Regions from separate parts of the Bacillus sp. AFS017336 genome, predicted to be linked through region 1. Evidence: riboswitches for the same ligand, from Rfam matches in the RefSeq annotation. Region 1 holds a riboswitch; each other region holds the start of a gene.
What was found. A riboswitch is a leader RNA that binds a small molecule or an ion and turns the genes downstream of it on or off. The one in region 1 is predicted to bind S-adenosylmethionine.
Positions count from the first base shown of each region.

Region 2: it holds a riboswitch for S-adenosylmethionine, as region 1 does, so the genes downstream of both, metK (methionine adenosyltransferase) here and CN601_RS05805 (bifunctional homocysteine S-methyltransferase/methylenetetrahydrofolate reductase) in region 1, are expected to answer to the same signal.
Region 3: it holds a riboswitch for S-adenosylmethionine, as region 1 does, so the genes downstream of both, CN601_RS19565 (trans-sulfuration enzyme family protein) here and CN601_RS05805 (bifunctional homocysteine S-methyltransferase/methylenetetrahydrofolate reductase) in region 1, are expected to answer to the same signal.

Region 1 covers NZ_NUCO01000011.1:180,916-185,210, reverse strand. Annotated here, with positions in the region: gene metH (methionine synthase) at 1-606, opposite strand, end outside; gene CN601_RS05805 (bifunctional homocysteine S-methyltransferase/methylenetetrahydrofolate reductase) at 603-2,429, opposite strand; SAM riboswitch class I at 2,510-2,613, opposite strand; gene shc (squalene--hopene cyclase) at 2,728-4,295, opposite strand, start outside.
Region 2 covers NZ_NUCO01000138.1:29,422-33,716, reverse strand. Annotated here, with positions in the region: gene CN601_RS23425 (NAD(P)-dependent alcohol dehydrogenase) at 1-328, opposite strand, end outside; gene metK (methionine adenosyltransferase) at 486-1,682, opposite strand; SAM riboswitch class I at 1,892-2,006, opposite strand; gene pckA (phosphoenolpyruvate carboxykinase (ATP)) at 2,307-3,893, shown strand; gene CN601_RS23410 (carboxymuconolactone decarboxylase family protein) at 4,066-4,295, opposite strand, start outside.
Region 3 covers NZ_NUCO01000034.1:75,670-79,964, forward strand. Annotated here, with positions in the region: gene CN601_RS19560 (ATP-dependent DNA helicase) at 1-1,303, shown strand, start outside; SAM riboswitch class I at 1,384-1,487, shown strand; gene CN601_RS19565 (trans-sulfuration enzyme family protein) at 1,566-2,735, shown strand; gene CN601_RS19570 (trans-sulfuration enzyme family protein) at 2,741-3,925, shown strand.

The sequences.
Region 1 (4,295 bases):
CGTTTGACCTGCTAAAGTCGTCCCCATCGGTTCGATTGTTCCTGAAATCATAACTGGTAATTTTATATTTAATTCTGTAAAGGCATTACTAATTCCAATGCAAGCAGCTTTAACATTTCGCATATCTTGACAAGTTTCAACTAGTAAAACATCTACGCCACCATTGATTAATCCAGTTGCTTGACGATTGTATGAGGTAATCAATTCATCAAATGTTACGCCTCCTGTAACACTAATTGCTTTTGTTGTAGGCCCCATCGCACCTGCTACAAAAACATCTTTACCAGATGCTTCAACTGCTTGCTTTGCAATTTTTGCTGCTATTTCATTCAATTCAATATCTAAATGCTGTAAATTATAATCAGATAAAACAATATTTGTGGCCCCAAAAGTATTCGTTTCGATAATGTCAGATCCTGCGTTTATATACTCCTCATGAATCTCTTGAATAACATCTGGTCTAGTTACAACTAAATATTCATTACAGCCTTCATAATCTTCCCCACCAAAATCATCTGCAGTTAAATCACGTTGCTGAATCATCGTTCCCATTGCACCATCAAGAAGTAATATTTTCTCTTTTAAAGCTATATCTAATTGTTTCATAGTTGTATCCCCTCTTTATTGCTGCTTTTAGTAAAATGAATTAAGTCTTCTGTTATTTCATACTTCAAAAATGGTGTAATTAAATAAATGCCATTAAATTTATCTTTTGCATAATTAATAAGTTCTTTTGCAATTTTTTTCCCTTCATCGATTGCCTTTTCTGGTTCAACTGATGAAATTCGGTTCCTTACTTCATCTGATAAAGTTATTCCAGGAACTTCATAATGAATAAAGTCGGCATTTCTTTTACTAACTAATGGCATAATGCCGATAAAAATTGGTTGCTTAATATGACGTGTCGCTTCGTATAACTTATCAATTGTTTCAAAATCATATATAGGCTGAGTTAAGAAATAATCCGCTCCTGCTTCAACCTTTTTCTCAAGTCTTTTGATCGCGGCATCAAATTTTCGAATATTTGGGTTAAAAGCAGCGGCAACTGAAAATCTCGTTCCATTTCCTAAGCTTTTACCTGAATAAAGTCTGCCTTCATTCATTTCTTTAATCATTCGAATAAGATCAAGTGATGCTACATCATAAACTGAAGTTGCGCCAGGAAAATCTCCGACTCTAGCTGGGTCTCCTGTAATCGCAAGAATTTCGTTTAAACCTAAAGTCGATAACCCCATTAAATGAGATTGAAGTCCAATCATATTGCGATCACGACAAGTCAAATGAGTTAAGACTGGAACGTCTAATCTTTGTAACAGAGAAGCCATTGCCACATTCGATATTCTCGGTGAAGCTAGTGGATTATCTGCTAACGTAATCGCATCAGCTCCTGCAGAATGTAACGCCTTTGCTCCTTCAAAAAACTTTCTCGTTTGTAAAGTTTTCGGAGGATCAAGTTCAGCGATAATCGTCGTTTTCTGTTTTGCTTTTTCTGGCAAAGTCTCATCCTTTTGTTCTACTTGCTTTGGGATTGTAATTTTAATCGTTCGGCTCTTCACTTCTTTTTTTGTAACGGGTTGTAAAGTATCAATCTTTTTTCGTAAAGCCGCAATATGTGCCGGTGTAGTACCACAGCACCCACCGATTAGTCTTACTCCTTGTTCAACAAACGGTTTAGCCATATCTTCAAAATATTCTGGATTCGATTTGTATTCGTATTTCCCTTCTGCATACAATGGTAAGCCTGAATTTGGAAATGCTGATAAGTAACCATTTGTTGGTAATGATACTGTATTTAGCGATTCTAGCATATGTAGTGGTCCTAAATGACAATTGATACCGACTACATCCGCCCCCAAATCAACTAATCTAGGAAGTATTTTCTCAATATATTGGCCACTTTGCATAATCCCAATTTCTTGTAGCGTTACTTGAGAAATAATCGGTAAATCCGTTCTTCCTCTTAGTAAATTTACAGCATCGTATAATTCATTTTCATCATAAAATGTTTCAAGCATGATTCCATCTACGCCTTCTTCTAGAAGTGCTGAAGCTTGCTCAAGCAACATCATTTCCCGTTCTAAAGGAGTTGTAAACGTAGATCCAACATATTTCATTCCACCAATACCACCAATAACTAAGGCTCTTCCCTTCGAAGCAGCTCTAGCATTTCTTACAGCCATTTGGTTGATTTGTTTTACTAACTTCTCTAACCCATATTGTCTTAGCTTTCCAGCATTTGCACCGTACGAATTTGTTTGAATTACTTCTGCACCAGCATCTATATATTGTTCATGAATATGAATGATTCGATCCCGTTCAGTAATATTGAGTTCTTCAAAGCAACTGTGTAGCCCTCCTGAATACAAAAGTGTACCCATTGCACCATCACCTAAAACAATTCCATTACTTAACTTTTCCAACAAGCCCATTTCATCACTTCCTGTTTATATAAAATAAAAAACGCCATTCTCTCAAAAAATGAAAGAATGACGTTAAAGTTTAATTTTACGCCTTATCTCTCATGTTTTAAACATGCTGGATTTAGCACTTTTTAGCATAAGCTAAAGTTGCCGGGTTTCAAAGGGCCAGTCCCTCCACCACTCTCGATAAGGATTATTTAGTTTTTTTATTCAATGAAGATAGTTTACTATATTTATATGATAAAAGAAAGCCATTTATTGAAAAATTTCCAAAAATAAATTTATTCACTTTACATAATGTTATTATTTAATTATTTTTAAAGTGTGCTAATGCAACTAAAGGGTAGATTTCATTATAGCTATGATAATTAATATAAAACTGACCTGGTAGTCCAAGTCCTGTAGGATATGATAGCGCCTTATTAGAAATTTCATTTTGAGAGACTAAATAGTTAATCCCTCTTCTAATCACTTCATCATCTTTATTTCGAATTGTCAGTAAGGCATCAATTGCCCAACCAGTTTGACTAGGTGTACTATACTTTAATGGAATATAAGAACCTTTAACCGTTGAAAATCCTGATTCTCCCCAACCTCCGTCCTCATTTTGAATCGAAACTAACCATTTCTCAGCTTTTTTAATTGCTTCATGATTTTTAGAAACCCCCACAGCTCTTAAACCAGTAATTGTTGCCCACGTACCATATAAATAACAAATTCCCCATCTACCATACCAACTACCATTTGATTTCTGGTTTTTAAACAACCAATCAACTGCTTTTTTAACAATTCGGTCATCATTAGAAATTGATGTATAGTTGCCAATAAACTCCAATATACGCCCTGTTAAATCAGGAGTAGAAGGATCAATAATCGCATCTTTTGCATTTTCAATCGGTAAATGAGTAAGCCACTTATTCGTTACGTTTTTTTCGAATGCTCCCCAACCACCATCGTCATTTTGCAATCCAAGTAAAAAATGAACGCCTTTTAACCAACTTTCTTGAAAGTTTGGTTGATCCATTGCACTTCTTGATAGTGCCCTCAACACGGCACCGGTATCATCATTATCTGGTATAAATGAATTCACATCAGAAAATCCCCAGCCACCAGGGCTTAAATTTTTAGCATGTACAGACCAGTCACCAATCAAATCTTGTTGTTTAGAAAGTAAGTAATGAATAGATTTTGAAATAATCGGATCATTATTTGAATAACCCGCTTCTTGAATTGCATATGACAATAAAGCTGTATCCCAAACTTTTGATGGTGAATTTTGAATATGAAGTCCAGCATCTGTATTCGTCGCATATGAAAGGAGTCCTTGTAGTGCATCTTGAATGACGGAAGATGAAACTTTATATCCTAAAGCCATCAAAGCATAAACCATATAAAATGTAGAACTAGCATAGCTATAAAAGGTTCCATTTGTTTCAATCCGATCTAAAATAAATCGTTCAGCCTTTTCATAGCCTTTTTGATGAAAATATAAAGGATAGGAAGCAAGCTTCTTCCCTTCTTCAAGAATAAATTGATAAAATGTCCCCCGCTCTTCGTTAAACCATTCCATTTCACTGTCTTCTAAAAGATTATCAATATTTAGATCATCTTCTAATTTCACTTTAAAACGTTTATTAATACATAGAATCATAGGTACTAAATGAACCCTAGCATAATTACTTAAATCAAATAAACTTAATGGCATTTTATCAGGCAATAAAAAATAGCTCATTGGAAAGTAAAACAACTTTGGATAGGCAATTAAACCGTGAATGGCAAGAATCATTTTAAGCATAAAATGTGTTTTTTTTATTCCACCATTTTCTCGAATGAATTTTTCTGCTTTCTTCATACTCGAATGATCTTTTGTATACT
Region 2 (4,295 bases), on a different contig from region 1:
CAGCATTAGCACCAAAAGAAAATCCGCTATACCCGAAAATATGATCACCTGTTTTAAAATTTTTCACTTTTTTCCCAACTGTGACGATTTCTCCTGCTAGCTCACAACCAGGTATTTTATTTCTCGGTTTTGTTAGGCCAAACATAAGTCGAGAAGGTAGCCAATACATAAAAGGGAATTCTGAGGCTCGTAGTTTTACATCTCCTGCTGTTACGGTTGTTGCGTGTATTTTTATCAACACTTCATCATCATTTATTGTAGGTTTTTCAACTTCTTTTAGCTGAAGAACTTCTGGTGGACCGTATTTTGTACAAATTATTGCCTTCATAGGTTCCTCCATTTAAAACTTTGATTTAGTCATTTAAACCTATGAAAAATCATTTTTAAGTATGCCTATCTATATTTGTCTTCTATTAGAATGTAACTCTGTATAAACAAAAAAAGACTGAATACAGCAAATGCCGTATTCAGCCTTAATCTTATTATTATAGACCTGCTTCAGTTTTTAAAACTTCTGCTTTGTCAGTACGCTCCCAAGGAAGATCGATATCTGTACGGCCGAAGTGACCATAAGCAGCAGTTTGTTTGTAAATCGGACGACGTAAGTCAAGCATTTTGATAATTCCAGCTGGACGTAGGTCGAAGTTGTTGCGAATTACTTCAACTAATTTTTCTTCTGAAACTTTACCTGTACCAAAAGTATCAATAGCGATTGAAACTGGTTTAGCTACACCAATTGCATATGCTAATTGAACTTCAGCTTTATCAGCTAAGCCAGCAGCTACGATGTTTTTCGCAACGTAACGTGCAGCGTAAGCAGCAGAACGGTCAACTTTAGTTGCATCTTTACCAGAGAATGCGCCACCACCGTGACGAGCATATCCACCGTAAGTATCAACGATAATTTTACGACCTGTTAAACCTGCATCACCTTGAGGTCCACCAATTACGAAACGACCTGTTGGGTTGATAAAGAATTTTGTATTTTCATCAATTAACTCAGCTGGTACAACTGGTTTAATTACAAGTTCTTTAATATCATTTTCGATTTGAGCTTGAGTAGCTTCTGGACCATGTTGTGTTGATACAACGATTGCATCAATACGAACTGGTTTGTTGTTTTCATCATACTCAACAGTTACTTGAGTTTTACCGTCTGGACGTAAGTAAGAAACTGTTTCATTTTTTCTAACTTCCGTTAAACGGCGAGCAATTTTGTGTGATAATGAAATTGGAAGTGGCATTAATTCAGGTGTTTCATTTACAGCAAAACCGAACATTAAACCTTGGTCACCTGCTCCGATTGCTTCGATTTCTTCATCTGACATGCTACCTTCACGTGCTTCTAACGCTTGGTCTACACCTAAAGCGATATCTGCTGATTGCTCATCGATAGAAGTTAAAACTGCACATGTATCTGCATCAAATCCGTATTTTGCACGATCATAACCGATTTCACGGATTGTTTCGCGAACGATTTTTGGAATATCTACATAAGTAGAAGTTGTGATTTCACCTGCAACAAGTACTAGACCTGTTGTAACTGATGTTTCCGCTGCTACACGAGCATTCGGATCATTTGCTAAAATTGCATCAAGAATTGAATCTGAGATTTGGTCACAGATTTTATCTGGATGTCCTTCTGTAACTGATTCTGAAGTAAATAAACGACGTTGTGACATTGAGTCCCCTCCTAAATTGAATTGACGGATCTCTTTTTTCTCAACATAAGAATAAAAAGTTTGTTCCTATTCCTATGTTTCCCATTTAAGATAAAGATAACTCAGTGTAAATTACGAAATTGCCACTGTATTTAAGTTTTGAGCAAAAAAAAAGCCTTCCTCTTATCAAATATTACCTGAGGAAAGGGTTCTTGGTTATTTGCCTTTCGCTCTTATCGTTCAAGACATAAAAAAAAGTCTTGCATCAGGTTCAGCACCTTTCACTAAAAGTGAGGTTGCTGGGCTTCGTAGGGCCTGTATCCCTCCACCTACTCGGGATAAGAGAGTATCCGTATGAAAAGTATCATATTAAAATTTCACTTTCTTGTCAACAACTTTTATCATTACTTATGACATAATTCTACAATAACTTTTAATTTCTATTTAAATGGAAATTACTATTTATCATATTCTATTGACGAAATTACACCTATTAATTAAATCATTTTACTCAAATTTATTTTTTAATGAAATTCATAACACATTTTGCTAACTAATAGTATACACTATTAAAATAAATGTGTTATACTATTTATCGAGATACCTACATGGCAGACAAATATATTTAAAGGATGGTATTAGTATATGAAGACAGTTGATGTAAACTTTGAATTAAACGAATTACTTATTAGTAATCAAATGTATAACCAACTTAGCGTTTCTGAGTTAGTTGAAAAAGTCCTAACAAGACAAGAAGGAATTTTAACGTCAACAGGAGCAGTTAGCGTTTCAACAGGCAAATATACTGGACGTTCACCTAAGGATAAATTTATTGTTAAAGAGGCATCTGTTGAAAATTTAATCGATTGGGGTTCAGTAAACCAACCAATCTCTGCTGACGTATTCGAAAAATTATATAGCAAAGTACTTAACTACTTAAAAGATCGTAACGAACTATTCTTATTTAAAGGATTTGCTGGCGCAGATACTGAGTACCGTTTACCTATCCAAGTAATTAACGAATTTGCATGGCACAACCTATTTGCTCATCAATTATTTATTCGCCCAACTGAGCAAGAACTTCTAACTCATGAAGCTGAGTTTACAATTGTTTCTGCTCCGACATTTAAAGCAGACCCAGTAGTAGATGGAACAAATTCAGAGGCATTTGTTATTGTATCATTTGAAAAGAAAATAATCTTAATTGGTGGTACTGAATACGCTGGAGAAATGAAAAAATCAATTTTCTCTATCATGAATTTCCTATTACCACAAAATAATGTTTTACCAATGCACTGTTCTGCTAACGTTGGTAGCGAAGGCGATGTAGCATTATTCTTTGGTCTTTCTGGAACTGGTAAAACTACATTATCTGCTGATGCAGACCGCAAATTAATCGGTGATGACGAGCATGGCTGGTCAGATAATGGTGTATTCAATATTGAAGGCGGTTGCTACGCTAAATGTATCAACTTAACATTTGAAAAAGAGCCACAAATTTTCTCTGCAATTAAATTTGGTACTGTTTTAGAAAATGTAGTTGTTAAATCTGATAGCCGTTTAGCTGACTATGATGATACAACTTTAACAGAAAATACTCGTGCTGCATATCCAATGCAAGCAATTCAAAATATCATTGAGCCAAGCGTTGCTGGACATCCACATGCAATTATCTTTTTAACTGCTGATGCATTTGGAGTATTACCTCCAATCAGCAAATTAACAAAAGAGCAAGCAATGTACCACTTCTTAAGTGGATTTACTAGTAAATTAGCAGGTACTGAGCGTGGTGTTACATCTCCACAAGTAACATTCTCAACATGCTTTGGATCACCATTCTTACCGCTTCCAGCTGTAGAATATGCAAAAATGCTTGGTGAAAAAATTGAAAAACATAATGTAAATGTATTCTTAGTAAACACTGGCTGGACTGGTGGAGAATATGGCGTTGGTAAACGTATGAATCTTTCTTACACAAGAGCAATGGTTCACGCTGCACTTGAAGGAGATTTAAACAACATTGAAACTACACAAGATGAGTTTTTCAGATTAGCAATTCCAACTCATGTACCTGGTGTACCTGATAGCGTATTAGTTCCATCAACAACTTGGGAAGATAAATCAGCATATGATCAAAAAGCTCTTGAATTAGTAAAAAAATTCCAAGAAAACTTCAAAAAGTTTGAAGGCTTTGACGCTCAATTAGCTGAGCTTGGTGGACCTTTAAAATAATTTAATAAATAAAAATGTAAGGGCTGTCCTAAAGTCAGAATTAATGACATTTGGATAGCCCTTTTTAATCAGAGTTAAAATTTCGCTATTAATCTAATGCCATATTATAAATCCTAAAATGCAAAAGCATCCAAACTGTTCATTTGGATGCTTTTTTTATATAAAGGCATAATTATCTTTCAGCTGGTGTATTCCCCATTGATATAGAGATTCTATTCCAGCTATTAATTTGATTGATTATAAGGACAAGATTTACATATTCCTTTTCGCTGAAGTGTTTACTAACACGATTATAGAGTTCTCCTGGCACACCTTTATTCGGGATCAATGTGATATGCTCTGTTAACTCTAATGCTGCTTTTTCTGCATCTGTATAAAAAGCACACTCTTTCCATGTAGTAA
Region 3 (4,295 bases), on a different contig from region 1:
ATATGCTCGTAAACATACAGTCTGTCCATTTGAATATTCGTTAGATTTATTAAATTCTTCAGATGCCATTATTTGTGATGTTAATTATATTTTCGACCCTAGAGTATCATTAAAGCGATTATTCGATGAACATAAACGTAGTTCGGTATTATTGATTGACGAGGCTCATAATCTTGTAGATCGTGCGAGGGAAATGTATTCTGCAAGTATTTTTAAATCTAAATTTTTAGAATTGAAAAATAGATATAAAAGTATTAAAGATGATTTATATCAATCTGTAAATGACATTAATAAGCGATTTATAGAATTAAGAAAAATTTGGAAGGATACTGTAGCTCCTGTTTCAAAGGAATTTGATGAGGATTTAATAGAGCTTCTTCACAAATTTAATGAAATAGCAGAAATTAAATTGCAGGAATTGGACGAGGATGAAAATAAACAAATTCTACTAGATACGTATTTTGAATCACTTAACTTTGTTAAAATCGCTGAGTTTTTTGATGAACAGTATATTTGTTACTATGAGCTTTATAAAAGTGAGGTTCACGTAAAACTATTTTGCCTTGATCCATCTAAAGTAGTAAATGATGTTATAAAAAAATTTCGCTCTACTATTTATTTCTCAGCAACTTTAACGCCAGTACAGTATTTTCAAGATATGCTTGGTGATCAAGATCGTGATTATACGATTACGATTGATTCGCCTTTTAGTAAAGAACAACTTCAAGTAACCATTGACCCTTTATCAACCCGATATCAAGATCGTGAAAAAAATTTAGAAAGATTAGTCGATACGATTTATAAAGAAATTTCGAAAAGTAAAGGAAATTATTTAGTTTTCTATCCTTCTTATCAATATCTCATTCAAAGTATCGAATTATTTCAAACTAAGTATCCAACTATTAAAACGATTGTTCAAGAAAATGGTATGTCAGAATTTGAGAGAGAAGATTTTCTATTACAATTTAATAGTCTTAATGAGGAGACTTTAGTTGGATTTGCTGTATTAGGTGGAATTTTCTCCGAGGGGATCGATTTAAAGGGAGATCGATTAAATGGTGTCGTAGTAATTGGTGTAGGATTGCCACAAATCTGTTTAGAAAGAAATATTTTAAAAGATCATTTTAATTCGGTTGGGAAAAATGGGTATTATTATGCATATGTCTTTCCAGGGATGAATAAAGTCATGCAAGCGGGTGGAAGAGTTATCCGATCAGAAACGGATAAAGGGACTTTGTTACTAATTGATGATCGATATAAGAGTGCACTTTATCAAAATTTACTACCGGTAGAATGGAAATGAAATGTTAATAATTAAATAATTTGAAAAAAACAATTGATAATTATCAGAGTTTTTAATATACTAATCAATATAATTAAATAATCTTATCAAGAGCGGTGGAGGGACTGGCCCGACGAAACCCGGCAACTCTAGTGAAAACTAGAAAGTGCTAAATCCTGCAGGTATATAACCTGGAAGATAAGAGCGATATGTTATCGAACATAACCACTTCTTATTTTTTAAGAAGTGGTTTTTTATTTTGACTAAAATGGGGGATTTAATAATGACTAAGACAAAAGTAGCTTTAAATACGAAGGAAAAATCAATCGAAACAATTGCTGTACATGGAAGTAAAGGATTTGATCCACTAACTGGTGCAATCAGTTATCCTATTTATCAATCTGCAACATTTAAGCATGCAGGATTAAACCAATCGACTGGATATGATTATGCAAGATTACAAAACCCAACTCGAGAAGAAGTAGAAAATACTGTGGCAAAATTAGAAAACGCAAATTTTGGTGTTGCATTTGCAACTGGAAATGCAGCCGTTACAGCAGTATTAAGTTTATTTAAAAAAGGAGATCACGTAATTGTGTCAGATGATTTATACGGTGGTACATATCGTCTGTTTGAAGAAATTTATTCACCGTATGGAATTGAGCATAATTTTATTGATACAACTGAAATTGAAGAAATTCTGGCTGCGCTTAAACCGAACACAAAAGGAATTTTTATTGAAACACCTTCAAATCCAATGATGAAAGTAACGGATTTAAAAAGAGTTGTTGAGATTGCAAAAGAACGAGACATTCTAGTGATTGTCGATAATACATTTTTAACACCTTATTTCTTCAAACCAATCGAATTAGGCGCAGATGTTGTTGTTCATAGTGGTACGAAGTATTTAGGTGGTCATAATGATACACTTGCTGGCTTTGTTGTGACAAACTCAGAATCTACGAATGAGCGTATACGCTACTATCAAAAATCAACGGGTGCAACTTTAGCTCCATTTGACTCTTGGTTAATTTTAAGAGGAATTAAAACATTGCACTTACGTATGGAATATAGTCAAAAAAATGCAATCGTACTTGCAAATTATTTAGAAAATCATCCGAATGTTACTGAAGTGTACTATGTAGGCCTACCAACACATAAAGGGTATTCAATTATTAAAGAACAAGCAACTGGATTTGGGGCAATGATTTCATTTAAAGTGAAAGATTTAAGTTTAGTTGAACAAGTTTTAGGAAGTGTAAACGTCATTACATTTGCAGAAAGTTTAGGTGGAGTTGAATCGCTAATAACGTATCCTCATACTCAAACTCATTCTGAAATGCCTGAGGAATTTAAACGAAAGCTTGGTCTAGATGACCATACACTACGATTGTCAGTAGGAATTGAACATATCGATGATTTATTAAATGACTTAGAAAATGCATTGGGGTGATAAAATTGAAATTTGGAACTAAATTAATTCATAATGGAAATGAAGTGGATCCGACGACAGGTGCATTAAGTATTCCAATCTATCAGACTTCAACATTTCATCAATTTGATATTGAGAATTTTGGGAAATATGACTATGCAAGAAGTGGGAACCCAACAAGAGAAGCATTAGAAAATACAATTGCAAAATTAGAAAACGGTGTGCGCGGCTTTGCGTTCTCATCAGGGATGGCTGCTATTTCATCTGTTTTATCGCTGTTCTCAGCAGGAGATCATATTGTCATTTGTGAGGATGTTTATGGAGGGACTTTTAGAATAGCGACGAAAGTATTAAATCGCTTTGGAATCGAGTTCACATTTGTAGACGCCTCAAATTTACAAGAGATTGAAGCAGGAATAAAGCCAAATACAAAGGGGCTTTATTTAGAGACCCCATCTAACCCACTTTTGAAAATTACTGACTTAAGTGGTGCAATTAAACTTGCGAAAGAAAATGACATTCTAGTAATTGTAGATAATAGCTTTTTATCACCATATTTACAAAAACCACTAGACTTAGGTGCAGATATTGTCGTTCATAGTGCAACAAAATTTATAGCAGGCCATAGTGATGTAATTGGAGGTTTAGCAGTTGTAAATTCTGAAGAACTTGCACAAGAATTATACACAATCCAAAATTCATTCGGTGCAATTTTAGGCCCGCAAGACTGTTGGTTAACACTTAGAGGACTAAAGACGCTTAAGGTTCGTATGGATGCGTATGAACAAACTGCTTCAAAATTAGCGAATTGGCTTTTAGAACAAGAAGAAGTTGAGGATGTCTATTACCCAGGATTAAAAAATCATCCTGGTCACGATATTCATTTTGAGCAGGCTTCCGGAGGGGGAGCAGTCCTTTCATTTACATTAAAAACAATTGAACAAACGACGAAATTCCTTCAAACAGTCGAAAATGTAGCAGTTGCTGTTTCACTCGGTGGAGTAGAGACAATTGTTTCATATCCTGTGAAGATGTCTCATGCAGCTATACCTGTTGATGTACGTGAAAGATTAGGTGTTAAAGATACACTAATTCGAGTATCTGTTGGATTAGAGGATCTTGAAGACTTAATTGAAAGTTTCCGAAAAGCTTTAAACGCAGGAGCAAGAGAAAAGCAAACAGTACACGGCACTGGGAAATCTAATAATTAATTCAAAATGCGAACACATATTGAACAATATTGATAAAGTTGTGAACTTCGTTGATATATGACGATTACTCGTTGATAAATCACAAAGCCTCGTTGATATATGACGATTACTCGTTGATAAATCATAAAGCCTCGTTGATATATGACGACTATTCGTTGATAAATCATAAAGCCTCGTTGATATATGACGATTACTCGTTGATAAATCATTAAATCTCGTTGATATAATACCAAACTAGGTTGATATGTTAATTCTAGAAAATAATTTTTCGAGATGAAATCAGTTCTATGGTCGCAAAAACCGAACGATAATTAGTTGGAATAAGAAGAATATACGTCAAAAATAAAGATATTACACAAAATCCCACAAG